DNA from 3 places in the Micromonospora sp. NPDC048170 genome. Region 1 is predicted to be linked to each of the others. Evidence: riboswitches for the same ligand, from Rfam matches in the RefSeq annotation. Region 1 holds a riboswitch; each other region holds the start of a gene.
The links. A riboswitch is a leader RNA that binds a small molecule or an ion and turns the genes downstream of it on or off. The one in region 1 is predicted to bind cyclic di-AMP.
Positions count from the first base shown of each region.

Region 2: it holds a riboswitch for cyclic di-AMP, as region 1 does, so the genes downstream of both, AB0D32_RS07535 (C39 family peptidase) here and AB0D32_RS12150 (hypothetical protein) in region 1, are expected to answer to the same signal.
Region 3: it holds a riboswitch for cyclic di-AMP, as region 1 does, so the genes downstream of both, AB0D32_RS05165 (NlpC/P60 family protein) here and AB0D32_RS12150 (hypothetical protein) in region 1, are expected to answer to the same signal.

Region 1 is NZ_JBEZMR010000006.1:67,368-77,727, forward strand. Features, by position in the region: gene AB0D32_RS12140 (MarR family winged helix-turn-helix transcriptional regulator) at 1-111, opposite strand, end outside; gene AB0D32_RS12145 (carbonic anhydrase) at 324-1,076, shown strand; gene AB0D32_RS12150 (hypothetical protein) at 1,158-2,174, opposite strand; cyclic di-AMP (ydaO/yuaA leader) riboswitch at 2,178-2,309, opposite strand; gene AB0D32_RS12155 (YibE/F family protein) at 2,476-3,828, opposite strand; gene AB0D32_RS12160 (hypothetical protein) at 4,049-4,549, shown strand; gene AB0D32_RS12165 (DUF305 domain-containing protein) at 4,629-5,261, shown strand; gene AB0D32_RS12170 (metal-sensitive transcriptional regulator) at 5,350-5,652, opposite strand; gene AB0D32_RS12175 (heavy-metal-associated domain-containing protein) at 5,802-6,011, shown strand; gene AB0D32_RS12180 (hypothetical protein) at 6,040-7,038, shown strand; gene AB0D32_RS12185 (heavy metal translocating P-type ATPase) at 7,049-9,307, shown strand; gene AB0D32_RS12190 (CsbD family protein) at 9,459-9,632, shown strand; gene AB0D32_RS12195 (DUF2786 domain-containing protein) at 10,023-10,360, opposite strand, start outside.
Region 2 is NZ_JBEZMR010000003.1:218,920-229,279, forward strand. Features, by position in the region: gene AB0D32_RS07525 (hypothetical protein) at 1-94, opposite strand, end outside; gene AB0D32_RS07530 (acyltransferase) at 449-1,669, shown strand; cyclic di-AMP (ydaO/yuaA leader) riboswitch at 2,007-2,147, shown strand; gene AB0D32_RS07535 (C39 family peptidase) at 2,378-3,217, shown strand; gene AB0D32_RS07540 (alpha/beta fold hydrolase) at 3,325-4,068, shown strand; gene AB0D32_RS07545 (CDP-glycerol glycerophosphotransferase family protein) at 4,126-5,832, opposite strand; gene AB0D32_RS07550 (bifunctional cytidylyltransferase/SDR family oxidoreductase) at 5,822-7,393, opposite strand; gene AB0D32_RS07555 (ABC transporter ATP-binding protein) at 7,500-8,357, opposite strand; gene AB0D32_RS07560 (ABC transporter permease) at 8,314-9,210, opposite strand; gene AB0D32_RS07565 (TetR/AcrR family transcriptional regulator) at 9,401-10,036, shown strand; gene AB0D32_RS07570 (DegT/DnrJ/EryC1/StrS family aminotransferase) at 10,122-10,360, shown strand, end outside.
Region 3 is NZ_JBEZMR010000002.1:344,106-354,465, forward strand. Features, by position in the region: gene AB0D32_RS05150 ((Fe-S)-binding protein) at 1-1,663, shown strand, start outside; gene AB0D32_RS05155 (NlpC/P60 family protein) at 2,006-3,004, shown strand; gene AB0D32_RS05160 (peptidoglycan recognition family protein) at 3,069-5,090, opposite strand; cyclic di-AMP (ydaO/yuaA leader) riboswitch at 5,330-5,464, shown strand; gene AB0D32_RS05165 (NlpC/P60 family protein) at 5,477-6,517, shown strand; gene dcd (dCTP deaminase) at 6,588-7,166, opposite strand; gene AB0D32_RS05175 (pyridoxamine 5'-phosphate oxidase family protein) at 7,245-7,796, shown strand; gene AB0D32_RS05180 (zinc metalloprotease) at 7,939-8,922, opposite strand; tRNA gene AB0D32_RS05185 (tRNA-Gly) at 9,353-9,426, shown strand; gene AB0D32_RS05190 (hypothetical protein) at 9,442-9,747, opposite strand; gene AB0D32_RS05195 (cell wall-binding repeat-containing protein) at 9,966-10,360, opposite strand, start outside.

The DNA.
Region 1 (10,360 bases):
TAGCCGGGCGGTGGGGTTGCGGGCGATGGCGAGCAGCACGTGCCCGTGGTTGGTGAGGAAGGTCCAGTTGCGGGTGCTCCCGTTCTCCCCTGTCGTCGCCATGCCCGCCATCGTATGGCCCCTGCTTCGGGTTCGGCTTCGCGCCCTCGTGGCCGGCGGGCGTGCGAGGGGCCGTCCGCTGCCGCACAAGGGGCCGCCGAACATATGAAATGCATATCACGCATCCCTTGACGTACCTTGCGCTGCGTGTGACTGTGATGGCAGCCCGCGTCCAGCGTCGGCCCGGGTGACCAGGCCGTTCACGTGAGGAAGCGAGGTGGCGGATGAGCCGTCCCGGATCGCCAGGCACTCAACCGGGCCCGGAGCGGACGCTCCCGGCGTCGACCACGGGCGAAGCCCCCGTCGATGTCGGCACCGCGTCCGTCGCTCCCGCGAATCCCGGGCAGGCACTCGCCGAGCTGCTCGCCGGCAACCGGCGGTTCGTGACCGGCGCCCCGCGCCACCCCAACCAGGACGCCGGGCACCGCGCCGCGGTCGCCGACGGGCAGCACCCCTTCGCGGTGATCGTCGGCTGCTCCGACTCCCGGCTCGCCGCCGAGATCATCTTCGACCGGGGCCTCGGCGACCTCTTCGTGGTCCGCACCGCCGGGCACACCATAGGTCCCGAGGTGCTGGGGAGCGTGGAGTACGGCGTGACGGTCCTGGGCACGCCGCTGGTGGTGGTGCTCGGGCACGACTCCTGCGGGGCCGTCCAGGCGGCGCGTACGGCGGACGCCACCGGCACCCCGCCGGCCGGGCACCTGTGCGCCGTGGTGGACGCCGTGGTGCCCAGCCTGCGCCGGGCCGCCGCCGAGGGCGTGGACGACATCGACCGGATCGTCGACATCCACATCGCGTACACCGTCGAGGCGATGCTGAGCCGATCCGAGGTGCTCGCGGCGGAGGTGGCGGCCGGCCGCTGCGGGGTGGTCGGCATGTCGTACCGGCTGACCGCCGGCGAGGTGCGGACGGTGGCCGCGGTGCCCGTCGGCGCGGTCGACAGGCCGGAACCGTCGGCCAGCGCCGCGCTCGCCTGACCCGAGCCGCTGACGGCACCCGTACGACGAGACCGGGCCGTCCCGCCGAGGGGCGGGACGGCCCGGTCCGTGCGGGCTCGACTAGAGCAGTGACACGTGCACGTGGTCGGTGTGGTTGGACGGGCCGCTGTAGGAACTCCAGCCCGTCGCCGGGAACCAGATCTGCCGGTTCCAGATCACGTAGTAGATGCCGAGCCGGTCGGCGTTTCGGACCAGGAACGCGGTCAGGTTGTTGCCGTACATGAAGGTGTCGTCGTTGTGCCAGGGGGAGAAGCCGCTGCGCTGGAGCGACCAGTCGCACGCCCGGCCCTTCGGATGCTCGTACGGCCCACCGGAGCGGTAACAACCGACGAAGCGGTTGAACTTGGCCCGTTTGACCTCGTTGTACATGTGCAGGGTGCGTGCGGTGATGCAGCCGGAGGTGGTGGGGTCGTTCTCGGTGCAGGACAGCGGCTTCCAGTCACCGTTGGCGGTGCGGCCCGGCGCCATCCGGGCCACCGGGGATTCGGCCACCACCTTGCCCTTGGTCAGCCCGTTGCCGCCGACCAGCGCCAGCGCCTTCTTCGCCTCTTTCGTTTCACGGTTCAACTCGTTCGTGAGCTTCTGCTGCTCGCGGACCTCGGCGTCGAGCGCCAGCTTGGCCTGCTCGGCGCGGTTCTTGACCGCGTTCACCTCGGCGAGCTTCTTGGAGTTGACCAGATTGAGTTCGTCGAGGGCGGCGGCGCGCTGGACGAACGAGTCGGGGCTGGCGGTGTCCAGCAGCATCGACACCGCGCCGATCCGCCCGGTCCGGTACGACTGGGCGGCGATCTGGCTCACCTGCGGGGCCAGGAGCGCCAGCTCGGCCTGCGCCCGGCTGAACTCCCGGTCCAGCTCAGTCTGGCGGTCTTGCGACTTCTTCAGCTTGGCCTGGGCCTGCACGTAGGCCCGGTTCCGGGCCTCGATCAGGTCGCCGAGCAGTTTGGGCTCGTCGTCCCCGTGGCCCGAGGGCTTGGGCGGGGTGGGCGCGGCCATCGCCGGGAGAGGACCGGCGAAGACCGCCAGGGCGGCGAACACGGCCACCACGGGCGTCAACCAGCGGCGTAGGGGTGCCGTCACAGTTTTCCCTTCCGTCGACCGCCGACCGGGTTAGCTGACGGGTTCGGGGCGGAAGTGGCCCCTACCGCTGTCGCGGATTCACCCCACGTACCTGGGTCCCCGGCTCGCCTGGTGGCGATTGGGCGGCGGCACCGCAGGCGCCGCTGCGCGCCTTCGGCGGTGACCGGCAGCGAGGTTACCTGAGACCCCTCCCGGGGATCTACGCCCCTAAGCCGACTAAATGCGTTATTTCGTGATGGCGGACGGTGACCAGTGACGCGTCTATCAGGTGGGACGTCCTGATCGGTCACGCTGAGGAGTGTCACCATGCCGTGTCTGTGCTCCTGTCCCGGTCGGGCCATCCGGCAGGGATGGCGGACGATGTGTCTCCGGCCCGCGGCCCACTGAGTGCCTCCAGCGCCTCGGACCGGTCGACCGCCGGCCGGGGCGTCGGCGCGGGCGCGGGCACGGTGGCGTCGGTGGCGTCACCGCCGCGCCGGCCGGCCGTGGTCACCACGGCCGCCAGCCCCGTGGTCAGTGGCACGGCGGCGATCAGGCCCAGGGTCGCGACCGCGCTGCGGACGATCTCCTGCGCCAGGAACTCGCTGGTGAGGATCTGGGTCACCGCCCGCGAATCGGCGGTCAGCAGGAGCAGCACCGGCAGCGAGGCGCCGGCGTACGCCAGCACGATGGTGTTCACCGTCGAGGCGATGTGTGCCCGGCCGACCCGGGTCGCCGCCCGGTAGAGCTGCACCCGGGACAGCCCGGGATTGGCGTGCGCCAGCTCGGTGACCGTGGCGGCCTGGGTGACCGTGACGTCGTCGAGCACGCCGAGGGAGCCGATGATGATCCCGGCCAGCAACAGGCCGTGCAGGTCGACGTCGGCCTGGTACATCGACAACGTGGTGGCGTCCTCGCTGCCGAACCCGGTCAGGTGGGTCGCGGCGGTGGCGATCGTGCCGAGGACGCCGGTCAGCACCAGGCTGCCCAACGTGCCGAGCACGGCCACCGAGGTCTGCGCGGTGACACCGTGGGTGAGGTAGAGCACCACGAACATGATCAGGGCGGCGCCGACGACCGCGACCAGCAGCGGCGGGCTCCCGGCGCTGATGCCGGGCAGCACGAACGTCAGCAGGATGGCGAAGCTCGCCGCCAGGCCGGCCAGGGCGGCCAGCCCGCGCCACCGCCCGAAGGCGACGATCGCGGCAGCGAAGAGCACCACCAGCCAGACCAGCGGCTTGCCGCGCTGGTGCTCCGCGATGTTGTAGGTGCTGGCCGTGGGATCGGCGGGGTCGGTGAGCTCGACCAGGATGATCTCGTCGTCCACGGCGACGGTCGGCGCACCGGGGCCGGCGGGCACCGGTGTCTGAACCTGTCGGCCGGCGTCGGGGCCGTCGTCCACCCGCACCGTGACCGTGCCACAAGGGCCCTGCGCCGCGCCCGGGCTCCCCTCCGGGGTCTCCTGGGCCGGCGGACACGGCTCCGTCACCACCCGCGTCACCGTGCCGTGGTAACGGGGTGACTCGGGGCCGTCCGCAGGATCCGGCGCGTCCCACGGCCACAGCACCAGGGCCGCGATCAGCGTGGCGACGAAGAGGGGGACCACCGTCGCGACGAGGATCCGCCGTACCCCTGGCGGGGCGGACGGAGCGGGACGGGTGTGGTCGGCGCCCATCGAGTGTCTCCCAACGAATCCAGGGCGGGGTGCGTGCCGGCCGATGTGGAATCCGGAGGGCCACCGGCCGAATGGTAGTCACCCCGGCATCCGGGCGCAGGTCGTGCGGGGCGGTGTCGGGGCGCGGACCGCTGGACGCCCGCCGCCGGTGCCGCCTGTTCAGGTGCCGTGTGGCCCGGTGCTTTCCGTACAAACGGGTCGACACGCTAGCGTGTCGGGTGTGCGGACGACGGTGACGGCGGCATGGGGGGTCCGACTCCTGCTGCTCGTCTGCACGCTGCTCGGTCTGGCCGCGATGCACACCATCGGCCACGACTCGCACGCGACGGGGCATACCGCCGAGGCGTCCGCACACGCCGTGGCCGCGCCCGATCCGCACGCAGACGGGGCGGACGCGTCGATGCCGCCCCGCCACGACACCACCCTCGCGTACGCCGCGATGGCGGCCTTTCCGGCCGTTGCGGGCTGTCCCGGTGGCTGCGCGTCCGATCGGCTCCTGCCGTTCGGCGACACGGGCGGAGAACTGCCCGGGTGGGGCGTGTGCCTGGCCGTGCTGGGTGCCTTCGCGGCCCCGCTGCTGGTCGCCGCGCTGCTGTCGACCGGCGTACGCGCCGTCGGCCCGTCGGGGCGCGACTCGGTCGGCTCCTTCCCGTCGCCCCGGGCCCCGCCGCCCTTGCCGGTCGGCCTGCGGCTCGCCACGGTCGCGGTGCTGCGTAGGTAGGACGCCCGGCCGCGGTCCGGTCCACGCCGTTCCGCGTCCTCGTCGTGCTGCGTACGTTTCGACACCGAAAGGCCCAGACGTGACCACTCGTACCCTTGCGCGCCGTGCCGCCCTGGCCGGCGCCGCCCTGACCGCCGCCCTCGCCCTGACCGCCTGCGGCAGCGACGACCACTCGTCCCCGAACATGGGACACGGCACGCCCGGCACCGGCGGGCCGTCCGCCACCGCCAGCGGGGCGGCAACGTTCGGCGACGCCGACGCGATGTTCGCCCAGATGATGATCCCGCACCACCGGCAGGCGGTGGAGATGGCGGACCTGGCCGAGACTCGGGCGGCGGATCCGGAGGTCAAGAAGCTCGCCGCGGAGATCAAGGCGGCTCAGGCACCCGAGATCGCGACCATGAGCGGCTGGCTGGCGGCCTGGGGGCGGCCGGTGCCGTCGCCGGGCGCCGAGATGCCGCACATGGACCATGGCGGGATGCCCGGCATGATGTCCGACGCCGACATGAAGAAGCTGGCGGCGGCCTCCGGCCGGGAGTTCGACAAGCAGTTCCTGACCTTGATGATCGCCCACCACGAGGGCGCGGTCACCATGGCCCGGGACGAGCTCGCCCGGGGCGTGAACGCGGAGGCCAAGGCCATGGCCGGGCAGATCGTCAGCAGCCAGCAGGCCGAGATCGACACGATGAAGAAGATCCTCGGTCGGTTCTGACCCGGCCGCCCCGGCGTCCCCGTCCAGGGGGCGCCGGGGCGCCGCACCCGAGCCTCGACGGGCGCGGCCGGGCGGCGGTCCCGCCGGATCAGCCGCGCTTCATCAGCCGGCCGACGGCGGCCATCATCTCGGTGGCCATCTCGTCGGCACGGCCCTCGGCCGCACCCTCGTGCATACAGTGCCGCGCGTGCCCGTCGAGCAGGCCGAGCGCGACCTTGTCCAGGGCGGCCTGGATCGCGGAGATCTGGGTGAGCACGTCGATGCAGTAGCGGTCGTCGTCGACCATCTTCTCGATGCCACGGACCTGTCCCTCGACGCGGCGCAACCGCGCGAGCAGCTGATCCTTGGTTGCGGTGTAGCCCCTGGTCGGGGTGGGCGTCGGTGTGGTCATGGGTTCGAGGATACCGTACCCCTCGGGGGTATGGTAGTGTCGTCCCTGGCCGGATACCCCCACGGGGTACCGGTACGGAGAGCAGGCGCCGGTCTGCCTCCTGCTTACCCCCCGGGGGTATAGGCTGGAGGCGTCGAGAGGAGAGTCCGATGATCACCACGACGTACCAGGTGCAGGGCATGACCTGCGGGCACTGCGCCACCTCGGTCAGCAACGAGGTGGGCGCGATCCCGGGCGTCAGCGACGTCCAGGTCGACGTCGCCGCCGGTCGGGTCACCGTCACCAGCGAGGGCCCGTTGGAAACCGACACTGTGCGCGCCGCCGTCGACGAGGCCGGTTACGACCTCGTCGGCGCCTGACGGCGAGCACGGGGAAACGAGGAACACCATGAACACGGCGACGAAGCTGAGCGGTTTCGCCCTCGGCCTCGCAGTGGTGTTCGGCGCGACGTACGGGGTCGGCCGGGTGGCCGACCCCGTGGCGCCGCCCGTCGAAGCCCCGCATGACGCCACCGGCGGTCACGGGAACGACGGCGAGGCCGGACACGGGGGCGACAACGGCGCGGCGGCACACCTGCCCGGCGGCCTGCTCGTCTCCGACCGCGGGTACACCCTCCGCCCGGTCGGCGCACCGGCCGGGCAGTTCGCCTTCCAGGTCACCGGCCCGGACGGCCGGGCGGTCACCGCGTACGACGTGGCGCACGACAAGCGCATGCACCTGATCGTGGCCCGCCGCGACCTCTCCGGCTTCCGGCACGTGCACCCGGAGATGCAGCCGGACGGCACCTGGCAGGTCGACACGCCGCTCGGCGGGCCCGGTGTCTGGCGGGCGTTCGCCGACTTCACCCCGACCGGGGGCGAGGCGCTGACCCTCGGCGTCGACGTGACCGTCCCCGGCACGCTGACCGAACGACCCCTGCCCGCCCCGGCGGCCAGCACGACGGTCGACGGCTACACCGTCACCCTCGCCGGCGCCCCGCAGCCCGGCCGCACCGCCGAGCTGACCCTGACCGTGAGCCGCGACGGCGCACCGGTCACCGACCTGGAGGCCTACCTCGGCGCGTACGGCCACCTGGTGGCGCTGCGCCAGGGCGACCTGGCGTACCTGCACGTGCACCCGAACGGCGAGCCGGGTGACGGGCGGACCAGGCCCGGCCCCGAGGTGAGCTTCTCCGCCGAGGTGCCGTCGGCCGGCGCCTACCGGCTCTACCTCGACTTCAAGCACGGCGGCGTGGTGCGTACCGCCGAGTTCACCGTCGTGGCCGGCAGTCCGACCGGGGCGAGCGCCCCGGCCGCGACGGGCGCCCCGGCGGCGAGCACACCCGCCGCCACGAACCCCCCGACCGCCGACGCCAGCCACGGCGTCCCCGGTCACGGGCACGACTGACGGGACCGTGATGACGACCAGCAGCAAGCCCCTGCCGTACGCGCCGAACCAGATCGAGCTGGCAATCGGCGGGATGACCTGCGCCTCCTGCGCCAACCGGATCGAGAAGAAGCTGAACCGGATGGACGGGGTGACCGCCACCGTCAACTACGCCACCGAGAAGGCCACCGTCCGGTACGCCGACGAGGTCACCCCGGACGACCTGATCGCCACGGTGGAGAAGACGGGCTACACCGCAGTCCTGCCGCCCCCGCCCACGCCTGCCGGCGGCGAGCCGGCCGCGGCTGAGCCGGTGGACGAACTGCGTGGTCTGCGTACCCGGCTGTGGGTCTCGGCCGTGCTCACCGTGCCGGTGATCGCGCTGGCGATGGTGCCCGCCTGGCAGTTCGACTTCTGGCAGTGGCTGTCGCTGACCCTGGCCGCCCCGGTCGTGGTCTACGGCGGTCTGCCCTTCCACCGGGCGGCCTGGATCAACCTGCGGCACGGCGCGGCGACCATGGACACCCTGGTGTCGCTCGGCACCCTGGCCGCGTTGGGCTGGTCGGTCTGGGCGCTCTTCCTCGGCACCGCCGGGACGCCGGGAATGACCCACCCCTTCACCCTCGCCATCGACCGCACCGACGGCGCCGGCAACATCTACCTGGAGGCGGCGGCCGGGGTGACGTTGTTCATCCTCGCCGGCCGCTACTTCGAGGCGCGGGCGAAGCGGACCGCCGGCGCGGCCCTGCGCGCCCTGCTCGAGCTGGGCGCCAAGGACGTCGCGGTGCTGCGTGACGGCACGGAGACCCGGATCCCGGTGGACCAGCTCGCCGTGGGGGACCGGTTCGTGGTCCGCCCCGGCGAGAAGATCGCCACGGACGGCGTCGTCGACGAGGGCACGTCGGCGGTCGACGCCAGCATGCTCACCGGCGAGTCCGTCCCGGTCGAGGTCGGTCCGGGCGACCCCGTGGTCGGCGCGACCGTCAACGCGGGCGGCCGGCTGGTGGTCACCGCCACCCGGATCGGTGGCGACACCCAGCTGGCCCAGATGGCCCGGCTGGTCGAGCAGGCGCAGACCGGCAAGGCGGCCGTGCAGCGGCTGGCCGACCGGATCTCCGGCGTCTTCGTGCCGATCGTGATCACCCTCGCGGTGGGCACCCTCGGCTGGTGGCTCGGCAGCGGGTCGGGCGCCACCGCCGCGTTCACCGCCGCCGTGGCGGTGCTGATCATCGCCTGCCCGTGCGCCCTCGGGCTGGCCACGCCGACCGCCCTGCTGGTCGGCACCGGCCGGGGCGCGCAGCTCGGCGTCCTGATCAAGGGACCGGAGGTGCTGGAGTCCACGAAGCAGGTGGACACCGTCGTGCTGGACAAGACCGGCACCGTCACCACCGGCCGGATGACCCTGGTGGACGTGGTCCCGGCGACCGGCGAGGACCGCGCCGAGTTGCTCCGGCTCGCCGGGGCGCTGGAGGCCGCGTCCGAGCACCCGATCGCCCAGGCGATCGCCGCCGGGGCGGCCGAGGCGGGCGCGCTGCCCCCGGTGACCGGCTTCGCCAACTCCGAGGGGCTCGGCGTGAGCGGGACGGTCGACGGCCGGGAGGTGCTGGTGGGCCGGCTCCGGCTGCTGCGCGAGCGCGGTCTCGACGTACCGGAGGAGATCGAGCGGGCAGCGAGCACGGCGGAGACCGAGGGACGGACGGCGGTGCTGGCCGGCTGGGACGGCCGCGCCCGCGGGATCCTCGCGGTGGCCGACGTGGTCAAGCCGACGAGCCGGGCGGCGGTCGCACAGCTCCGCACGCTCGGCCTGACCCCGATCCTGCTGACCGGCGACAACACCACCGTCGCCCGCGCGGTGGCGGCCGAAGTGGGCATCGACGAGGTGATCGCCGAGGTGCTGCCCGCCGACAAGGTCGACGTCGTGCGGCGGCTCCAGGACGAGGGACGGGTGGTGGCGATGGTCGGCGACGGGATCAACGACGCCGCCGCGCTGGCCCAGGCCGACCTCGGCCTGGCCATGGGCACCGGCACGGACGTGGCGATCGAGGCATCCGACCTGACCCTGGTCCGGGGCGACCTGATGGCCGCCGCGGACGCGATCCGGCTCGCCCGGCGCACCCTCGGCATCATCAAGGGCAACCTGTTCTGGGCCTTCGCCTACAACGTGGCGGCCCTGCCGCTGGCCGCCGCCGGCCTGCTGAGCCCGATGATCGCCGGTGCCGCGATGGCCTTCTCCTCGGTCTTCGTGGTCGCCAACAGCCTCCGGCTGCGTGGCTTCCGCTCGGTCGCCTGACCCTTCCACCCCGTGCCGCCCGGCCCCTCGACGGGCCGGGCGGCACGGTGCGCTGCCGGTGGATCGCTGACGCTCGGTCACCGGGGCGGTTGGGCGGCGGCCGGGCGGGGTACATCGGGGGCGTACCGGCACCGCTGATCGGGAGGTTGACATGGGTTACGACGACAAGATCAATAACGCGTCCGAGAACGCCGCCGGCAAGCTGAAGGAGGGCGCCGGCCGGGCCACCGACAACGAGCGGCTCGAGGCCGAGGGGCGCAACGAGCAGGCGGGCGCCAAGCTGAAGCAGGCCGGCGAGAAGATCAAGGACGCCTTCAGGAGCTGACCCGCGTACGCGAGCACCGCCGGGCCGGCCGAGAGCCGGCCCGGCGGAAGGCGTACCGGTCCGGGGCGGCCGACGTGTCCCCCGGGCGGCACCACTCGTTTGCAGGACGACGTCCTGTCGCCCCGGCACCGGTCGAACCCGTGCCGTCCACAGGGGTGGCCGAGACCCGAACGGAAGGTCTCCCGTGTCCCGATCCGTCGTGTACGCGCGGCGCGCCGCCGCCGCGGTGGCCCTCGGGGTGCTGGCCATGGGGTGCCAGGAGACCGTGCAGGAGAAGGCCGCCGCGACCGGCGAGTCCCCACCGAGCCCGACGGTCCCGGCGAGCGCCACCCCGAGCCCGTCCCCGGTCGCCACGACCGCCGCCAACACCGTCGCGCCGCTGGCGAGCGGTCAGCGCCGGCCGCGTACCTGGCGTTTCGGGGCAGGGCCGGCACCGAGGGAGGCGCGGTCGGCGGCGGAGGTGCCCGACGACCAGCCGTCGGCGTCCCGGATGGTGAGCCGGGAGCGGGTGACGCCGGGGAAGAGCGCGTCGACGCGTTCGCGTACCGCCTCGGCGCGGGTGGCGAGCACCGGTAGCAGCCGTTCCGGCCCGGCCTGCGCCGCCGCCTCCTGGTCGGCCGTGTCGGTGGCGGCCCGTAGCCGCTCGCCGATCCGCAGCGCGAAGGCGTTGAGGAACGACTCGTCGTAGTCCCGGGTCCGCCGGCCGGCGCCCTTGGTACGCCGTTCGC
Region 2 (10,360 bases), on a different contig from region 1:
CGGCGGCCAGCGCCGACGCCTGCGACCCCGGGAACGCGGTGAGCCCGACGAGCACGAGTGCCGCCAGCTGTGCCGACCGATGACTCCGACGCACGGAACGCTCCAATCAGGACCCGCTCGACGGGCGGGTTCGCCAGTTCCAGACGTCGGACTCTACAACGATCAGGAATTCTTCGATGTACCTCCTGCGGGATGGAGCGGACCGGAAGCGGCGGCTCAGTGATCCATCTCCCGGGTCGAGACGGGCGGCTGCCCTGGGCAGGACTTCTTGCGAGGCTCGGCAAGCGCGGCCCCGGCCCGCATGGGCGGTACGTACAGGGTCGCCCCGTTCGCCGGGTAAGGTGCCCGGCGGGGCGATCCCGACCGGGGGGTCGCCGAGGCCGAGCGCCGACGCGGCCGAGGAGGAGACGTACGTGCTGGTGACCCTGCGGACCGTCCGGATCCCGGCGTGACGGGCGTCGCGACCACCGAGCCTGCCGTCCGGCCGGCGTCGCCGGCCAACCGCCTGCCGTCGCTGACCGGGCTGCGCTGGGTCGCCGCCCTGCTCGTCTTCGGGTTCCACGCCGGGACGATGGGCATCATCGCCGAACCCGGCCACAAGGCCGTGGTGGACTGGGTCTTCACCCTCGGCCTGTCCGGCGTGCAGTTCTTCTTCATCCTCAGCGGCTTCGTGCTGGTCTGGTCGGCCCGGCCCAGCGACACCCGGCGGGCGTTCTGGCGTCGCCGGGTGGCCAAGATCTGGCCGAGCCACGTGGTGCTGTGGGCGGCGGCCCTGGCGGTCGCGGCCTGGTTCGCCGACCCCGTGGACCGGGCCGTCTCGCTGGAGAACCTGTTCCTCCTCCAGGCCTGGGACCCCCGGCCGGGGCATTTCTACAGCGTCAACACGGTCAGCTGGTCGCTGTCCTGCGAGTTCTTCTTCTATCTCTGCCTGCCGTTGGCGCTGCCGCTGATCCGCCGGGCCCGGCCGTGGGCGCTGTGGGCCGTCGTGGTCGTGGTGCCGCTGCTGATCCTGGCGCTCTGGCCGGCCCAGGCCCTGGTGCCGGAGGAGAGCCGCTGGTGGTTCACCCAGGTCTTTCCGCCGGTGCGGTCGCTGGAGTTCTGGATGGGCGTGGCCGCCGCCGAGTTGATGCGGCGCGGCCGGTGGCGGGGGCCGGGCCTGCCGGTGGCCAGCCTGATCTTCGTGGCCACCTGGGTGGTCGCCGCGCAGTGGGTCCGCGCCGAACTGTGGGCGGCGCTGCTCTCGGTGGCGTACATCCTGGTCATCGCCGCCGCGGCGGACGCGGACGTGCGCGGGCGGCGCTCGCCGTGGCGGTCCCGGCCGATGATCTGGCTCGGCGAGGTCTCCTTCGCCTTCTACCTGGTGCACGTCCTGGTGATGATCACTGTCCTGCGGCTCACGGGCGACTGGGGCGTCGGCTTCCCCGGCTGGTGGGGGGTGGCGGTGGTGCTCGGGTTCCTGCTGGTCAACCTGGCCCTCGCCGGGCTGTTGCACCGCTTCGTCGAGACGCCGATGATGCGACTGCTCACCCCGCGCCGGCCGACCCCGGAGGCGCCGCGGGACGGGGGCGACGGGAACGGGCCCCCGGGGGAGCGCGGCAACGTCGTGCCGCGCCCCCGGTCCGCCGACCCGCAGGCCGGCCACCGGCCGGCGTACGTCGACTCGCGCTGAGCCCGGCCGCGCGGCGTCCACCGGTGTACGTCGACCCGTGCCGCCGAGAAAATCGCGACCATTTGGGTGACGCCGGTCACCTCGCCGCCGAACCGGTCATCGGGAGCGGGGCGGTCGATTCCCGCCGGGGTTTCGACGCCGATGCCCGCCACTTGTCCCGTTGTCACCCGGAGGCGCTCTCGGAAACGGTCGTCCTATTGAGTCACGTCAGTGGCGAAGTGCCCGCAAAAATTGTCTTCCGATCAAGGTTTAAGCAGGTGGGACGGGGTTGGCAGGGTGTTGGCCGGCCAGTAGTGTCGGCGCGTCCGGTGCGGTAACCGATCGCAAGAGGCGACGCCGCGCCGACCCGCCTAATCGTGAAAGACGAGCCGGGGACCCAGTGCTTTGTGGGGTGAATCCGTGGGCCGCAGGCCCGTGGTAGGGCGTTCTTCCCGCCCGAATCCGTCAGCTAACCCGGTCGGCGGTGTCGGAAGGAGTTCCATCCTCGTGCAGCACCCACCCACCTCTCGGTTGTTCCGCCGTCTCCACGGCACCACGGTGCCCGCGCTCGTACGCCCGCAGGCCACGAGCTGACCCACCGGTCACCGTCCGTCGCCCGGCATCCCGGGCACATCCCCTGAGTGGTCCAGCACCCGCCCGGACGCCCGTCCGCGCGGTCGGTCCGTCTCGCCCTCGGCGCGGACCGACGGCCGCTCACCCCCCGAGCCCGTGGAGGAAACCGTGAAGCACACCCTCAGGCGACAGCTGCGTCGTCTCACGTCCGAACGTCCGTACCAGCTGGCCGCCGCGTCCGCCGCGGCGCTCGTGCTGGCGTCGGGCACCGGCGCGCTGCTTGCCGGAGCCGACGACGCCCCGGCCGCCGCGCAGGCCCCGGTGGCCGCGACCGAGCTGCGGGACGACACCGCCGCCTCGCGGGCCCAGGCCCGGGTCGCCCCGTCCAGCGCCGCCCCGTCCGCGTCCAGCGCCGCCCCGTCGGCCAGCGCCACCAGCACCGCCCCGGACCCGGACCTGACCCGCAAGCCGGAGCCGCCGAAGCCGCCGTCGGCCAAGACCCTGGACTACGACTACCAGGCCCAGAGCACCTTCTACAACTGCGGCCCGGCGGCCGTCCGCAACGCCCTCAGCGCCGCCGGCATCGAGCGCAGCCAGGACGCCCTCGGCGCCCAGCTGGGCACCGACGAGATGGGCACCGACTCGGCCCAGGACACCACCCGCGTGCTGAACGCGACGGTGCCGGGCGACCCGTACCGGACCCGGATGATCCCGGGTGGCGCCGCCACCCCGGCCCAGATGGACCGGCTCCAGGCCGACGTCGTCGCGGCCATCGGCGACGGGCGGGGCGTCGTGGTGAACGTCGCCGGCAGCGCCACGGACACCGGCGGCGGCTGGCACTCGTTCCCCGGCGGCCACTACGTCGCCGTGGTGGGCTACAAGGACGACGGCCGGCTGGTGAAGATCGCCGACTCGGCGAACCCGGCGACCGCGTCGTACTGGATGTCCACCATCGCCCTGGCGAACTGGGCCGCCACCCGCGGCTACTCCGCCTGATCGACGACCGTCGGGCGTCGGCTCCCCATCCCGGGGGACCGGCGCCCGATGTCGTGTCCGGGTCACGGACCTCGCCCGTGGCGCCCCGCGGGTGGCACACTGCGCCCATGGTCGATGAATCGGGTGGCCGGGACGACCGGCGGGTGCTCCTGCTGCTGCACGGCATGGGCGCGACCGGCGACGTGTGGCTGCCGTGGGCGCCGCTGCTCGAGCGCCGGTGGGCGGGGCGGTGGCTCGCACCGGACCTCGCCGGCCACGGCTGGTCGCCGCCGCTGCCGGAGTACTCGTTCCCGGCGCTGGCCGCGCGGATCGCCACCGGGGTCGCGGCGGGGGACCGGCTCGTCGTGCTGGGGCACTCCCTCGGCGGGGTGGTCGGGTTGGCGCTGGCCGCCCGGAGCGCCGGGCTGCCCGTCGACGCCGTGGTCGGGGTCGGCATCAAGGCCGTCTGGTCGCCGGCCGAGCTGGCGAAGGCCGGGGAGTTGGCCGCCCGGCCGGTGACCTGGTTCGCCAGCCGGGACGAGGCGGCCCGCCGCTACCTGCGGGTGGCCGGGCTGACCGGGCTCTTCGCCCCGGAACATCCCGTCGTGGAGGCCGGGCTGCGGCAGGTCGACGGCCGGTGGCGGCTGGCGATGGACCCGGCCGCGTTCGGCGTGGGCGAGCCGGCCCTGCCCGCCCTGCTGGCGGCGACCGACGTGCCGGTGCTGCTGGCCCGCGGCGAGCACGACCCCATGGTCACCGACGCGCAGCTCAAGGAGTTGGGCGTGCCGGTCGCCACCCTGCCCGGCCTGGGGCACAACGCGCACGTCGAGGATCCCGAGGCGGTCCTGGATCTCGTCGACCCGTACCGCTGAGGCCCGTCCCGTCGCCCTCGCGTGCGGCGGCGGGGGCGGGCAGGTCGACCGCCGGGCTCAGGGCGTGGGGGAGAGCGCGGCGGTGTTCGGCCCGGCCGGTCGGGGCGCGGGCACCGGGAGGCCGGCGTCGAGTTCGCGGCGGGCGGCGCCCAGGAACCCCTCGGCGTACGAGTCGGTCGGGAAGTCGCCCAGGTAGCGGCTCCGGGTGGCCCACCGGGTCCCGGCCAGCGGATCGCTGTCGAGCAGCAGCCCCAGCACCTCGTCCACGTTCGACATGTCCCGGTGCAGGACGTAGCCCGACGCGGCGAGCGGGAACTCCTCGGGGAACCGGTCGCCCGAGCCCACCATGTCGGTCACCGCGTACGGCTTGCCCGAGTAGAGGTAGTCGGAGATGACCCCGGAGACGTCGGAGACCAGCGCGTCCGAACGGTTGACGCACTCGGTGAGGGTCAGTTCCCGGCTGGCGGCGACGCCGAAGACGTGCTGCCGGCCGGTGCGGGCCCGGTCTGCGGCGAGCAGTTCGGTCAACCGGCCCAACTGCCGGGCCGAGGCCGGGTTCTGCGAGGTGTACGGGTGGGCCCGCAGGATCACCGTCGCGCCCCGGTCGAGCAGCCGGCGCAGCAGGGTCTCCGCCACCGGCAGCGAGCAGTAGTTGGCGTCCGCGTTGTGCCCGGTCCAGGTCGGCGTGTAGAGCACGGTCGGGTTGGTCGGCCCGGGCACCGGCTCGGGGCGTACCTGGATCGACTCGACCTGGGGGCGGCCGACGATGACGAACTTCTCGGCCGGGATGTCCACCCCGGCGCGCGCGTACCGGTCGATCGCGGCACGACCGGCGACGAAGATCCGGTCGAAGATCGCCGAGACCGGGTTGGCGCTGGGGGCCTTGTCGCTGTCGCCGTGGTGCAGCTGGACGTGGGTCAGCTGGGTGAAGCGGATGCAGTGGCTGTTCTTCGCGCCGTGGTTGACGTAGAACGCGACCCGCAGGCTCGGCACCAGGGCCTCGTCCATCGCCTTCGTGGTGGGGCAGTAGACCACCGGCGCGCTGGTGGCCGCCGCGACGGCGGGCAGGAAGTCCGGCTCGCGCAGCATCACCAGGAACGGCCGGCCGATCCGCTCCAGGTACGGCAGCCACATGGTGACCTGGTACTCCGAGCCGGGCGGCGCGGAGAAGTGCAGGAGGAACTCGGGCTGGTGCCGGCGCAGCGCACGGGAGACCGCCGAGCCACCGGCGGCCGGCCGGAACCGTCGCCGCGCCAGGTCCAGCGCGACCGCGCCGGCGGCGGCGCCCACCAGCAGGACGGCCGCGAGGGCGACCCCCGCCGGCAGGGTCGCCGCGGCCGCCACCGCCACCACGGCGAGCAGCACCGACAGGGCTTCGCCCAGCCACGCGGCGACCAGCGGGGTCCAGGATCGTACCGGCAGGTTGGCGGTCCGGATCTCCAGGTTGGCGGCCTCGCGCACCGGCCCCACGAGCAGGATCAGCCCCAGCAGCACCAGCGCGGTGAGGGTCAGCACGGGGTCGAACCCGGCGTCGAGCCGGCGCGCGTATCCGACCAGGATCCCCGCCGCGACCAGGACGGTCTCGGCGACGCCGTCGGCGCCCGGGCGGACCCGGCGCTCCCAGCCGGCCGCACCGAGGGCGGCCACCGCCAGGCCCAGGCCCCAGCCGGTCGCCCCGGTCAGCGCGAGGACGAGGAAGGCCGCCACGGCCAGGCCTGCGGCCAGGCCCCGGGCGGCCAGCTTCCGGACGAGGTCACCACGCATACTGTTCCGCTCCCGCCGCTGCCGTGCCGGTGCCGGCCCCGTCGGCGGGGCCGGCCGGGGCGCCGCGCTCGGCGTCGGGCTGCGCGGGGACCACCGCCGCACGCACCTCCCGCGCCGGGTCGTCGGCGGACCGGCGTACGTCGATCACCTGACCGGTGAGATCGGACAACAATACGTCCAGGGACGCCTGCGCCACCGCCTCGGCCGACAGCAGGGTGTCCGCCGGCTCCGCCCCGAACGCCCGGGTGCGCATGGGCGTCGCGGTCCGTTCGGGGTTGACGCAGTTGACCCGTACGCCGAATTCGCTCCACTCGTCGGCCAGCGCCTGCGTCAGGTTGACCAGGCCCGCCTTGGTCGCCGAGTAGAGCGCGTAGTGGGCCCGGCCCCGGGTGTAGGAGCTCGACGTGTAGAGCAGGAGGTGCCCACGGGTCTGCTGGAGGTACGGCAGGGCGCGCCGGGCGACGGTCACCGGGCCGACGACGTTGACCCGGATCAGCCGGTCGATGGTCTCCTCGTCCATCTCGGCGAGGGTGCCCTTCTCCAGGATCCCGGCGGTGACCACCACGTGGTCGATCCGGCCGGTCGCCTCGTAGGCGGTGCGCAGCGCCGCCTCGACGTCCTCGGCGTTCTCCACGTGGGTGCCGGTGGCCGATCGGCTCACCGGGAAGACCCGGGCGCCGAAGCCGGCGGCCAGCTCGGCCAGCTCGTGGCCGATGCCGTAGCTGCCGCCGAAGACCACGATCGTCCGGCCGGCCAGCTCCTCGGTGTAGCCGCGGTGGTCGGCCAGCTGGTGCGACTGCGCGGCGGCGAGCTGGAAGAGCTTGTCCGCCAGGTGCACGTCGACCGGGTGGGTGACCTTGATGTTCTCGTCGGCGCCGTCGATCACCTTGATCGGGGTGCCGGGCAGGTAGCGCAGCACCACGCCGCAGTCGTCCGTGGCGGCGAAGTCCGGGTCGCCCTCGGCCCGCCGGTACGCCTCCCGGATGGTGCCGGAGCGGAACGCCTGCGGGGTCTGTCCCCGCCGCAGCCGGGAGCGCACCGGGATGCCGGTGATGCAGTCGTCCGCGTCGACCTCGATGATCGTGTCGGCCGACGGGATGGCCACGTCGACGGCGGCGTACGTCCACAGCGCGTTCACGCACTCGCGGACGATCCGGCCGCTGACCAGCGGGCGGACCGCGTCGTGGAAGAGGATGTTGCAGTCGGCGGGACCGATCGCGTCCAGGGCGAGGCGGGTGGTGGCGTTGCGGGTCTCCCCGCCCTCGACGATCGTGGTGACCTTGCGGAAGCCGGCCCGCTCGACGATCCGCTCGGCGTCGGCGACGTGGCCGGCGGCCATCAGCACGATGATCTCGTCGATCTCCGGGGCGGCCTCGAAGACCGCGAGGGTGTGCTCGATGATCGGCTTGCCGGCGATCTTGAGGAGCTGCTTGGGGATGCCCAGGCCGAGCCGGGTGCCGGTGCCGCCAGCCAGGATCACCGCCACCGTGCGTTCGGGGCGCCAGGGTGTCGGGGCGTTCGCCGGCCCGGTGTCTCCGACGGTGGCGGGGTCCTGCGTCATTGCCGATCCTCACTGATCCACTGGTGGTGCCGCCGGCCGATGGTGCGACGGCCGGCGGGCGTCCCGACACCGGTTTCCCGGTGCCCGGACGCCGCCGGCCGGTCGGTCACGCGCGGCTGGCCATGTAGTCCTCGTACGCCTTGGTCACCTCGGCGGTGGGGCCGTCCATCCGGATGAGGCCGGACTCCAGCCAGATCGACCGCTCGCAGGTGTCCCGGATCGAGCTGATCGAGTGGCTGACCAGGAACACCGTGCCGGCGTCGGCCCGCAGCTGCCGGATCCGCTGCTCGCTGCGGCGGCGGAACCGGGTGTCGCCGGTGGCCAGCGCCTCGTCGATGAGCAGCACGTCGTGCTTCTTCGCCGCCGAGATGGAGAACCGCAGTCGGGCCTGCATGCCGGAGGAGTACGTCCGCATCGGCAGCGTGGCGAAGTCGTCGCGCTCGTTGATCCCGGAGAAGGAGAGGATCTCCGGGGTGGCCTTGCGGACCTGCTCCGGGGTCATGCCCATGGCCAGGCAACCGAGGGCCACGTTGCGCTCGCCGGAGAGGTCGCCGAGCAGCGCCGCGTTGACCCCGAGCAGGGAGGGCTGCCCCTGGGTGTAGATGCCGCCCTGGTTGGTCGGCATCAGGCCGGCGATGGCGCGCAGCAGGGTGGACTTGCCGGAGCCGTTGCTGCCGATCAGGCCGATCGCCTCGCCCCGGTAGGCGGTGAAGCTGACCCCCTTGACCGCGTGCACCTTGCGCAGCGTGGGCCGCTGGGGTTGCCGGGTGACGATCCGCTTCAGCGCCGCCACCGGGGACCCCGCCGCGCCCGAGCCGGCGCCGTAGACCCGGTAGATCAGGTGGACGTCGTCCACGATCACCGTGGGGATGCGCTCGCCGACCGCGGTGGTGGTCGCGTCCGCGGGCGTCGTACCGAGGTCAGCCACGTCCGTACTCCTGCTCGCCGCGCCAAAAGTAGACATAACCGCCAATTCCCATCACCAGCGCCCACGCAGTCGCGAGGAGCCAGAGCCGCGGCACCGACGAGGTCAGCGGGGCGTTCTCCAGCAGCGCGTGCCGCACCAGCTCGATGTAGACCAGCAGCGGGTTGAGGTGGATCAGGGTGGCCACCACCCCCGGCAGGTTGTCGGAGAACGCCTTCACGCTGTAGAGCACGCCGGAGCCGTACATCCAGGCCCGCATCACGAACGGCATGACCTGCTTCAGGTCGGTCATCTTCGAGCCGAGCCGGGCCAGCATCAGGGCCAGGCCGACGCTGAAGATCGACTGGAGCAGCAGCGCCGGGACCACCAGCAGCCACTCCAGCTTGATCGGCTCGCCGGTCACCAGGACGATGCCGACCAGCACCACCATCGCCGAGAGCAGGTGCTGGAACTGGGTCAGGGTGATCGCGAACGGCAGCGACGCCCGGGGGAAGTGCAGGGCCCGGATCAGCCCGAGGTTGCTGGTGATCGCCGTGGTGCCGCCGAGCGCCACGCTCTGGGTGAACGTGAAGACGAAGAGACCGACGCAGAGGTACGCGATGAAGTTCGGGACCCCGGACCTGGTGTCCAGGATCATCCCGAAGATCAGGTAGTACACCGCGGCGTTGGTCAACGGTGTCAGCACCTGCCACAGCTGGCCCAGCCGGGCCTGGCTGAACGACGCGGTCACCTTGGCGTTGGCGTACGCCGCGATGAAGTGCCGGTAGGACCACAGCTTCCGCGTGTAGGCAGCCAGGGTGGGCCTCGCGCCGGCGACGCTCAGGCCGTACCGGTCGGCGAGCTGCCTTCCGGTAAGTCCTGAATCGGCATCGGCCACCGCCGTGTTGGCCATGGTAGGGCGCTCCGATCTATTGGCGTAAGAAGGTGCTCGACGGCAGAGAGCGCGGCCGCACGAGGGGGAGCCGGCGCTCCGTCGATGCGTGGACGGTAGTGGAAAACACGTCGGGACGCAACCGTACCGTCGCTGCGGTACATTGTCCCACGTGACGACCGAGAAGAGGCGTGCTCCGGCTGGTGCCGCGGTGCTCCGTGGCGAGATCACCACGGCCATCCGCCGTGCTGTAATGCAGGAACTCGCCGCGGTCGGGTACGGCCGGCTCTCCATCGAGGCGGTCGCCCGGCGGGCCGGGGTCAGCAAGACGGCGATCTACCGCCGGTGGAGTTCGAAGCTCGAACTGGTCCTGGAGATCGTTTCGGCGGCGGCCGGGCAGCGGTTCCCCCTGCCCGACACCGGTGATCTCCACAGCGACCTGGAACTGCTCTTCCTGCTGATGACCCGGGCCCTGCGGCACCCCCTGGCCGCGCAGATCATTCCCGATCTGCTCGCCGAGGCTGCCCGCAACCCGCAGATTGCGCAGACCCTCGAACGGGCCCTGCGCACGAACCAGCGCGACATCGGTGGTCAGGTGGTCGGCCGGGCCATCGCCCGGGGTGAACTCGCTCCCGACACCGACCTCGACATCGCGGTCGACCTGATCGTCGGCCCGCTCTACTGGCGGCTGGCGGTATCCCGTACTCCGGTGACCACGGAGGACCTGCCGCGGTTGGCGACCGCTGTCGCCGCGGCGTTGGAGGTAGCATGCCAACCGACCGTCCGCACCAAGTCGGACATCAATCTCACCGGCGTGACCACAAGTGCCGAGCCCGGCTTGTCATGACCGATTCTGTACCGCCCGTCCTGACCACATCTGCACCCGTTAGCATCGCGTCCCGAACGAACTCCCTGTCGACAGGAGGAAGCCCATGCCTGGGCTGAACGCAGAATTCATCCCGCCCGCGAAGCCGGTGATCGGTGAGGCCGAGATCGAAGCGGCCGTGCGGGTGCTGCGCAGCGGCCGCGTTGTGCAGGGGCCGGAGGTCGCCGCGTTCGAGGAGGAGTTCGGCGAGCTGGTCTCGGGTCGGCACTGCGTCGCGGTGAACTCGGGCACCTCCGCACTGCAGCTGACCCTGATGGCCCTCGGGTTCGGCCCGGGTGACGAGAT
Region 3 (10,360 bases), on a different contig from region 1:
GGTCTGGGCCGCCCCGCTCAGCCACGCCGTCGGCGGCCTGCTGCCGAACTGGGAGGCCGGCGTCAGCGTCGCCGCGCTCATCAAGATCGCCATCTCGATGACCTGGCTGATCGTGATCGCCCTGAACGTCACCATGGGCGTCGCCTGGCACCGCTTCCTGGCCTTCTTCAACATCTTCTTCAAGCGCGACCCGGGCGCCGACGTCTCCGGCCTCGGCGCGCTGCGCCCCATGACCAGTCAGGGCGAGCCGCTGGACTTCGAGGAGGCCGACCCCGAGAAGGACCAGTTCGGGGTCGCCCAGGTCGAGCAGTTCACCTGGAAGGGCCTGCTGGACTTCAGCACCTGCACCGAGTGCGGTCGCTGCCAGTCGCAGTGCCCGGCCTGGAACACCGGCAAGCCGCTGTCGCCGAAGCTGCTGGTGCTGAGCCTGCGTGACCACGCGTACGCGAAGGCGCCGTACCTGCTGGCCGGCGGCGGCAAGGACCTGACCGGCGAGGAGAAGGCCACCGCCGCCCAGCTCGCCCACGTCGACGTGCTGGCTCTGGCCGAGGGCGAGAAGCCGCTGATCGGCACCGCCGAGGAAGGCGGCGTCATCGACCCGGACGTGCTCTGGTCCTGCACCACCTGCGGTGCCTGCGTGGAGCAGTGCCCCGTCGACATCGAGCACGTCGACCACATCGTCGACATGCGCCGCTACCAGGTGCTCATCGAGTCGAGCTTCCCGTCCGAGGCCGGCGTGATGCTGCGAAACCTGGAGAACAAGGGCAACCCGTGGGGCGCGCCGCAGAACACCCGCGAGGACTGGACCAAGGGTCTGGACTTCGAGGTGCCGCGGGTCGGCGAGGTCGACGACTTCGAGTACCTCTTCTGGGTCGGCTGTGCCGGCGCGTTCGAGGACCGGGCCAAGAAGACCACCCGGGCGGTCGCCACACTGCTCAACGAGGCCGGCGTGAAGTTCGCGATCCTCGGCGAGGGCGAGACCTGCTCCGGCGACCCGGCCCGCCGGATCGGCAACGAGTTCGTCTTCCAGATGCTCGCCCAGCAGAACGTCGAGACCCTCAACGAGGCGTTCGAGGGCCGGGAGAAGAGCAAGCGGAAGATCGTCGCCACCTGCCCGCACTGCTTCAACACCCTCGGCAACGAGTACGGCCAGCTCGGCGGCGAATTCGAGGTGGTCCACCACACCCAGCTCCTGGCCCACCTGGTCGCCACCGGCAAGCTCACCCCGGTGCAGCCGGTCGACGGTGGCGTCACCTACCACGACCCCTGCTACCTGGGCCGGCACAACCGGGTCTTCGCCCCGCCGCGCGAGGTGCTCGGCAGCGCCATCGCCGGCGAGGCCGGGAAGGGCGACGGCGGCCTCATCGAGATGCCGCGCAACAGCGAGCGCTCCTTCTGCTGTGGCGCCGGCGGCGCCCGGATGTGGATGGAGGAGAAGATCGGCAAGCGGATCAACGTGGACCGGGTCGAGGAGGCCATGTCCACCGGGGCCAGGACGGTCGCCGTCGGCTGCCCGTTCTGCTCGACGATGCTCAACGACGGGGTGAACGGCAAGGAGGCCGGGGATCAGGTCGAGGTCGTCGACGTGGCCAGCGTGCTGCTTCGCTCGGTCAAGCCCGAGCAGGCGCCGGGCGACACCGAGCGGGCACCGGTAGCCGGCTGACGCGTACCCCCTGAGTCACCCGACGGCGGTGGCACCCTCCCGGGTGCTGCCGCCGTCGCGCTTCCCGTGCCGGCGGACGTCGTGCTGGTCAGCGACGGCCGCCGCCCGTTCAACCTGGGAACGCGCGACGACGCATCGACCGCGATCGTGGACGGGCGGGCCGACACCCTTGGTACGCGGGCGGTTGCGCAGGCGTGATGTGGACGTTGGTCACCTTGATTCCACTGCCGGCCTTCCCTAATGTTGGGCACCGGCCGCTGTGGGTCGTCTGTCTCGCCCCTCTTCCCTCGCGCGAGGCGCCCGGCGGTCGGGTTGCAAAAGGAGTCGGTGCCGGTGGCAACCATGCCCCCTCATCGTCACGCACCGGGACGGTCTGCTCGTCCGGGTGGCCTGCGCAGGGTCGCCCATCGTCTGCTCACCCTGGTCGCCGCGGCGGCGGTCGGCGCCGGCATGCTTGCCGCGCCCGCGTACGCCGAGCCCTCGGTCGACGAGATCGAGGCCGCGATCAACCAGAAGTGGGAGCAGCTGGAGCCCACCATCGAGCAGTACAACAAGGTGCGGGCGCAGCTGAAGGTCAACACCAAGAAGTCGGCGGACCTGGAGAAGAAGATCCAGCCGCTGGCGCTGGAGAGCGAGCTGGCGATGGACCGGGTCGGCGACCTCGCCGCCCGCTACTACATCTCCGGCCCGTCCCACGACATCGGTGCCCTGCTGGTCAGCGCCAAGCCGGACACGCTGACCGAGCAGTTGACCCTCCTGGACCGGCTGGCCGCCAACGAGCGCAAGCAGCTCCAGGGCGTGACCACCCTCCGCGAGAAGTACGACGGGGAGAAGCAGAAGCTCGACACGCTCATCGCCGCCCAGAAGAAGCAGCAGAGCGACCTGGCGGCGAAGAAGAAGCAGATCGACGCCGACATCAAGAAGCTCGAGGCGTCACTGCCGGTGACGACCGTCAAGACGGAGAAGTGCCCGACCATCAACGGGGTGGTCAGCGACGCGGCCCGGACCGCGATCAGGACCGCCTGCGCCCAGATCGGCGACCCGTACGTCTGGGGCGCCACCGGCCCGAACTCGTTCGACTGCTCCGGCCTGACCCAGTACGCCTACAAGGCCGCGGGGATCCACCTCACGCACTTCACGGGTGCCCAGTGGAACGAGGGCAAGGCCATCCCGCGCTCCGAGGCGCGCCCCGGTGACCTGGTCTTCTTCTTCAGCGACCTGCACCACGTCGGCCTCTACCTCGGCAACGACAAGATGGTGCACGCGGCCCGGGCCGGCAAACCGGTCAACGTCTCCAGCATCAACACCATGCCGTTGGCCGGGTTCCGCAGGCCCGGCTGATCCCGTACCCCGCAGAACGAAAGGGTCCCCGGTCGACCGGGGACCCTTTCGTTTTTGCGATGGATCAGCGGGGCGCGCCCAGTGGCGAGGGCAGCAGGTTCACGTCGTCCAGGTTGACGTACATGATGCGGTGGCCGAACTGGATCTGCACATACTTGTTGTCGCCGCGGATGACGGTCCGGTCACCCGGGGCGGAGCCGTCGAACGTGGTGGCCCGGTAGTACTCGCCGGGGAGCACGTTGCCCACGGCGTACCGCTCACCGGCCGACAGGGTGTACTGCAGGGGCGAGATCGTCTGGTACGGCACGCCGGCCGGGTACGCCGCCTGCTCCGGGTACGCCCGGCCGTACACCGGGATGGTGGTCTTGCCGGCCTTCGGGGTGGCGACCAGGCCAACGCTCCACTTGGCCGTCCTGGCGCTGGCCGGGTTGTGGAACCACGACTTCTGGCCGAGGTACCAGATCGCCGTCCAGTCTCCCCGCACCTCGGCCAGGGCGTACGTCTGTCCGGCCGAGACCCGGGCGCCGTGGTCGGAGACGTACATGGTGTTCGGGGTGCCGTCGGGCCGCAGCGCGATGTCGTTGACCAGCGGTGCGTCGTGGCTCGGCGCGTTGTGCAGGGGCAGTGCGGACGACCCGCGCAGCGGGCAGGGAGCCGTCGGCGGGGGCGGGTTCGGCACGCCCGGCGGCTGCCGGTTGCAGCCGGTGAACTGCGGCTGGTTCGTGGCGAAGTCCGGGTCGATGGTGACCAGCCCCGTCCGCGGCGTGCCGGTCGACTTGAACGGCGCCTTGAGCAGGTCGAAGTAGTGCGACCAGTTCCAGTACGGTCCGGCGTCCCAGTGCATGCCGCGCACGTTCGCGGCGACGGTGCCGGGGACGTTGTCGTGCCCGATGATGTGATTGCGGTCCAGCGGGATGTTGTACTGCCGCGCCAGGTGGCGGACCAGCTTGGCGGAGGTGCGGTACATCGCCTCGGTGTACCAGGTGCCGTGGCCCGCGAAGCCCTCGTGCTCGAGGCCGATGGACTTGGAGTTCACGTACCAGTTGCCGGCGTGCCAGCCGACGTTCTTGGTCTTGATGTGCTGGGCGATGTGGCCGTCCACCGAGCGCAGGGTGTAGTGCCAGCCCACCCGCTTCGGGTCCTTGACCAGGTTGACGCTGGGCCCGAAGTAGCCCTCGGTGTCGTGGATGACGATGTATTCGATCTTCTGCTGCGCGGGCCGGTCGGCCAGGTCGTGGTTGCCGTACGCGCCGAGGGTGGTGCCGTAGTTCTGGTAGGGCGCCGGGATCCACTCGCACGAGATGTCGTCGGGGCACTCCAGCCCGTCGGGCCGGGCGAGCTTGCGCAGGCCCAGCCGGTCCAGCCAGGAGCGCTCCGGCAGGACCGCGCTGGCGGCGAGGGTGACCCGCTGCCCGTCGTCGGTCAGCCGGGTGTCGCCCGTGGCGATGGTGGCGTACACCTCGTTGGCGAAGGCCGCCGCGGCGTCGGCGCTGTCCGCGCCGGAGTAGCGGGCCACCGCGCCATACCAGGCCGCCGGGTCGGTGTCGGCGCCGACCGGGGCACCGATCTCTCTCTGGTACGCGGCCAGCAGCGCCGCGCCGCCCCGGATGTTCGCCGTGACGTCCGTCCGCAGCGCCTCCTCGCTGGCGCCGGTCAGTTCGGCGGCAGCGTCGAGCGTCCGCAGGGCGGCCTCGGCGGGAGCCGGTTCGGCCGCCGACTCCGGCGTCTCGGCCAGGGACGGGCGGGAGTCGTCGCCCCGCGGGTCCTCGGTGCCCTCCTCGTGGTGGGTGCCCCCGGGCAGGGCGGCGACGTGCTCGGCGTCGGTGAGGTGCATCGGTCCGTAGCCGGCGCTGGTGCTCGGCGTGCCGGCGTTGGTGTCCCAGCGGGACTGCAGGTAGGAGACTCCGAGCAGGACGCTCTCCGGCACGCCGTACTCGGCCGCCGCGGCGGCGTACTGCTGCTGCCGGTCGGCCGTCGGCGCGGCGGCGGCGGATCCGGCGGCGGTGAGCGGCGTCGCCACCATGGCGGCGGCCACGGCGGCGGCCAGCAGGACGCGTCTGCTCCTCGTTGTCGCTGACAGGTGCATCAGACCCCCAGTTCGGACGGGCAAAGGTGGGGCCACCTTCGCCTCATCCACCGCCTCCGGTCAATACCTTTCCATCAGACACTTCATAAGGAAGAAAATCTTCGTCGCGTGGGTTGCGATCTCGCCCGGCCCGGTGGGAATACGGAGTGTCATGGCCTGGAGGGTTGCGGATCGATAACGGCCGTCTCTACTCTGGTCTTTCGTCGGCCGGTGACAATCCGTCCACCCAGGGCGGTGACGGTCCGACACCGCCGAGTCGCTCCCGAGCGAGCCGGGGACCCAGGTTCCCCGGGGTGAATCCGCAGTCCCTGCGGTAGGGCGCCCCTTCCCGCCCGAACCCGTCAGCTAACCCGGTAGGCGGTACGGAAGAAGGAGTACGGACCCCGGTGGCACACCATGCCCCGCGGCCACCGTCCGCCCGGCCGGCCCTTGCCGACCCGACGACGGCTGCGCCGCGCCCACGCTGGTACCGCTGCACCACCGCCCTCGCCGCCCTTGCCGCATTCGCCGTCGTCCTGATCGGCGGAGCCACGGCGGCCCACGCCGAACCGACGGTCGCCGAGATCGAGCGGCAGATCGACGAGGACTGGAACAGGCTCGAACCGGTCATCGAACGGCACAACGCCGTCCGACAGGACCTGGCCGCCAAGCGGAAGCAGGCCGACGCGCTCGCCGCGCAGATCAAGCCGCTGGAGGAGCAGGTCGGGCAGGCGATGGAGAAGGTCGGCGCGCTGGCCGTCCGCGCCTACAAGGGTGAACAGGCGTCCGCGATCAACGCCCTGCTCGGCAGCCGGTCGCCGAGCGAGATGGTCGGGCAGCTCGAACTGCTCGACCAGTTCGCCCAGCACCAGCAGCAGGAGGTGCGGCAGGTCGCCGAGCTGCGCGACCGGCTGGCCGGGAAGAAGGCCCCGCTGGACGAGATGGTCGTCCAGCTCGGCCGCACCGAGGCCCAGCTCGCGGCGAAGAAGAAGCAGATCAACGCCGAGATCGACCGGTTGCAGAAGCTGCGGCTGCGGATCTACGGCAGCGGGGGCGGCGGACCGCTGCGCCCCGCCCCCTGTCCGGCCAGCTATCCCGGCGGCGCGGCCGGCACCGCGGTGACGTTCGCCTGCGCCCAGATCGGCAAGCCCTACGTCTGGGGCGCCGACGGGCCGAACTCGTACGACTGCTCCGGCCTGATGCTCGCCGCCTGGGCGAAGGCCGGGGTCTCGCTGCCGCACAACGCCGCGCAGCAGCGCCGGGTCACCGCGACCGTCAGCCGGGCCGAGCTGCGCCCGGGTGACCTGGTTTTCTACTACAGCGACCTGCACCACGTCGGCATGTACGTCGGCGGGGGCTGGGTGGTGCACGCCTCCCGCGCCGGGGTGCCGGTCAGGATGAAGAAGGTCGACGACGGCCCGATCCACAGCTACGGCCGCCCCGGCTGAGGTGTAGTAAGGGCACCTTCCTAACGCATTCGGTACAGGAAGGTGCCCTTCCCAACTGCCGACGGCCGGATCAGCGGACCGGCCAGGTGCGCCAGTGCTGCCAGGAACGGCTCGGGGTCGGGCCGCGCTGCCCCTGGTAGCGCGAGCCGTAGACGGCCGAGCCGTACGGGTGCTCCGACGGCGACGACAGCCGGAAGATGCAGAGCTGGCCGATCTTCATGCCCGGCCAGAGGGTGATCGGCAGGTTGGCCACGTTGGACAGTTCGAGGGTCACGTGACCGGAGAAGCCCGGGTCGATGAAGCCCGCCGTCGAGTGGGTGAGCAGCCCGAGCCGGCCGAGTGAGCTCTTGCCTTCCAGGCGGCCGGCGAGCTGGTCGCCGAGCGAGATCACTTCGAGGGTCGAGGCGAGCACGAACTCGCCCGGGTGCAGCACGTACGGCTCGCCCTCGGGCACCTCGACCAACGACGTGAGGTCGTCCTGCTGCTGCGCGGGGTCGATGTGGGTGTAGAGGTGGTTGTTGAAGACCCGGAAGAGTTTGTCCAGGCGTACGTCGATGCTGGACGGTTGCACCAGCGCGGGCTCGAACGGCTCCAGCGCGAGCGTGCCCGCCTCGATCTCGGAGGCCAGGTCGCGGTCGGAGAGCAGCATCCGAACACCTTAGCGACCGATGCGCGTGACCTGCGTGTCGGAGTGCATCTTCGTACAGTTGTTCGATAGAATGCCCGCATGGCTTCCTGGTCCGAATTCGCCGCCGACGAGCCCCGCCTCGCCGACGGGATCCGCCTCCTCATGCAGCAGTACGGGCCGGGCTTCGGCTACCTGGCCACCGTCCGCGCCGACGGCGGCCCGCGCGTGCACCCGGTCTCTCCGGTGATCACCGACGAGGGGCTCTTCTGCTTCGTCGTCGACTCGCCCAAGCGGCGCGACCTGGAGCGCGACGGCCGCTACGCGCTGCACTCCTTCCCGCCGGAGGAGAGCGACGACGAAGCCTACGTGGCCGGCCACGCCCGGCCGGTGACCGATCCGGCCCGGGTCGACCGGTTGGCCCGCAGCCAGCGGGCCGCGCCACAGGTCGACTGGCGGGTCTTCGAGTTCACCGTCGACGTGGCGATGCTGGCCCGCCGGGAGCCTGGCGTCGCGGGCGGCGCCGGCGAGGGGCACGGTCGGCCCGCGGTCCAGGTGTGGCTCGATCCGCACGCAACCGATGCCGGCACGGTCGTGGTGCCCGAGACCCGGTCGGGGGGCGTCGGCGGCCACGCCGCCCGCCCGGCCGCCTGACGCGGTGTGGCGCCCCGGGCCGTCCCCGTCCGGGGCGCCACACCGTGACCACAGCCAATGTTCGCGCGCCCTCCGGGGCGCACAGACGCCGGTGCCGGCCCCGTCGAGCGAGGCCGGCACCGGTTGAAGTCGTACGGCGGAACTATGCCGCGCGGTACGCGTTCCAGGCGGTCAGCATGCGGCTGGCCTGCCCGGCGGTGAACTGGTACATGCAGGAGTCGTAGCTGTAGTCCATGAAGTTGGTGATCGGGTCGACGCCCGGGGCGGTGCAGGTGTCCCGCCCGGTCGGGCACTCGAAGGCGGGCGATGCCTCGGCCGCCGTGTCGCTGACGCTGTCGCCGCCGGAGCAACCGCCCTGGAAGGTGTGGTAGAGGTTCAGCCAGTGGCCGACCTCGTGGGTGCCCGTGTCGCCCAGGTTGTAGGGGGTGGCGGTGCCGCCCGGCAGCGACTCGCTCAGCACGACGACGCCGTCCATGCTGCTGAGCTTCCGGGTGGGGAAGGTCGCCCAGCCGAGCAGGCTGTCGCTCAGCTCGCCCAGGTAGATGTTGAGGGTGTTCTTGCCGCCCGTACGCAGCGAGTTCTTCATCGACCGCTCCGCCGAGGAGCCCGACACGATCGGGTACCACGACGGGTTCGTCACCCGGTTGATGCTCTGGAGCTGGAAGGCGAACGCGGTGGACGCGCCGCCGGTCGCCCCGCTGAACGACTGGTTCAGCACGTTGATCTGCGAGTTGATCATCGAGTCGGGGATGTTGCCGCCGGCCCGGGTGCTGTTCTCCTGGATCACGTGCACCACGACGGGAATGGTGACGGTGGCGGCCATCGCGGAGGCACCCGCGCCAGCGCGGAACCGCGCCCGCTCACGCAGCGCGGCGGCCATGTCGGCCTCGCGCTCGCGGGTTTCCGCGAGGGTCAGCTCGTTCGGCTCGTGCTTGGCTCCGCCGCCCGGCTTGATGCGGGCGTCAGAGTGGACGTCGGCCGGCTCGACGCAGACCTCGCTCGGGGCGGCGGAGAAGGCCGAAGCGGCCGGTACGACGCCCACGGCCGCGGTGCTGAGCAGCAGTGCGAGGGTCGTCGACGCGACGCCGGCCGTACGCCGGGTCAGCAGGTTGGGACGCAGTCCCATGGGCCCACCTCTTTCTGGCGACGCGACAGGGGGTATGTCACGCCGTGGCTGAGAACGTTGGGCAGACGTTACAACCGATCGACGGATTTGAGAACGGTGATATGTTGCCGAGGCGAAACTTTTCCTGGCAGGGCTTCCCGTGATCCACACCTGGCGACGGCCGTTGTGACGCTCTGTGCCGATCGCGTCGTCCGGCCGCCCGCCTGGCGCCGATGTACGGGTGTCGGCGCGCCGGACGCCAGATGATCATAGGCGGCGGCTGTGCCGGTGCCCTCCTGGCCTCCTGGCGGGGTTTCGCCCGCAGTGCTCGGCGATCCTCGTGCAGGAGGACCTGTGAGGGGCGGCCGTGCCGTCAAGATCGTGGTGACGGGCGCGCCGGAGGGGTGCCTGGGTGCATCGGCGCGGGGCCTCAGGTACAGTGGTGCCGCCTGCGGGTGTAGTTCAATGGCAGAACATCAGCTTCCCAAGCTGACAGTGCGGGTTCGATTCCCGTCACCCGCTCCACCGTGAGGCTCCGGCTCAGGGCAGGTTTCCTGGCTGGGGCCTCATTCGTTGTTGTCGCTTCTTGCGCCGGCCGTGCCCGTCACGTGCCCGATTCTGGCTCTGCTTGATCTGCGAGCTGAGCGCGTCGGCGATGTGCTCGTCACGCTCGCGGGCCGTGTGCTGATAGATCAGCGCGGCCCGGTCGAGGCATGACCCGTCCGGGCCATCAGGTCCGCGAGCTTGCTCCGGTGCGCGACGCAGGCACAGCCGCTGGATGATCCACCGCTCCGCGTGGTCGCTGAGCGTGATCCGCGCCCGCTCGGGATCGATCCACTCGCGCACCAGGTGGACCATGCCGGAAGGCCGGTGAGACCTGAGGCCGTACCTGCGTCTGGTGACCTCGGCCTTCGCCTCCGCCGGCCGTCCGTCGGCTGACGGTCACGGCAGCTCGACGGCGGACGAGGGGTGGAGGACGGGGGAACTCTCACGCGGGTGGTAACGGACCCGGAGACCGACGAGGGGCCCGGCAAGCGCCGGGCCCCTCGTCGTGGTGTTGCTGGTTACCGGTCCGCGAGTCGCTTGCGCGCCGCCTCGGCGGCGGCGATGCGGTCGGCCCGGTCTTGCAGGGTGTGGACCTTCGCCCCGGTCGTCCGCGCGTCCTCGGTGGTACGGCCCGGCGTCCGGAACACGTTCGTGGCGTTCGTCTGCGACACGTAGCCGCCAGGACCGCAGATCCATACACCGAGGCCGGTCAGTTGGGCATTGTTGACCACGGCCGCGGACCCGAAGATCAGGCCGGTCTGTACCGAGCCCGACATCTCGTCGGACAACTCGATTACCGCGTCGCCCACGGCCGGCGCGTTGCCCGGCGTCAGCATCAGCGGGGCGTCGAGGGAGGCCATCAGGGCGCCGCCGGCGAGCGCGTCCGGCCAGTTCATGCCGGTGGCGACGCCGA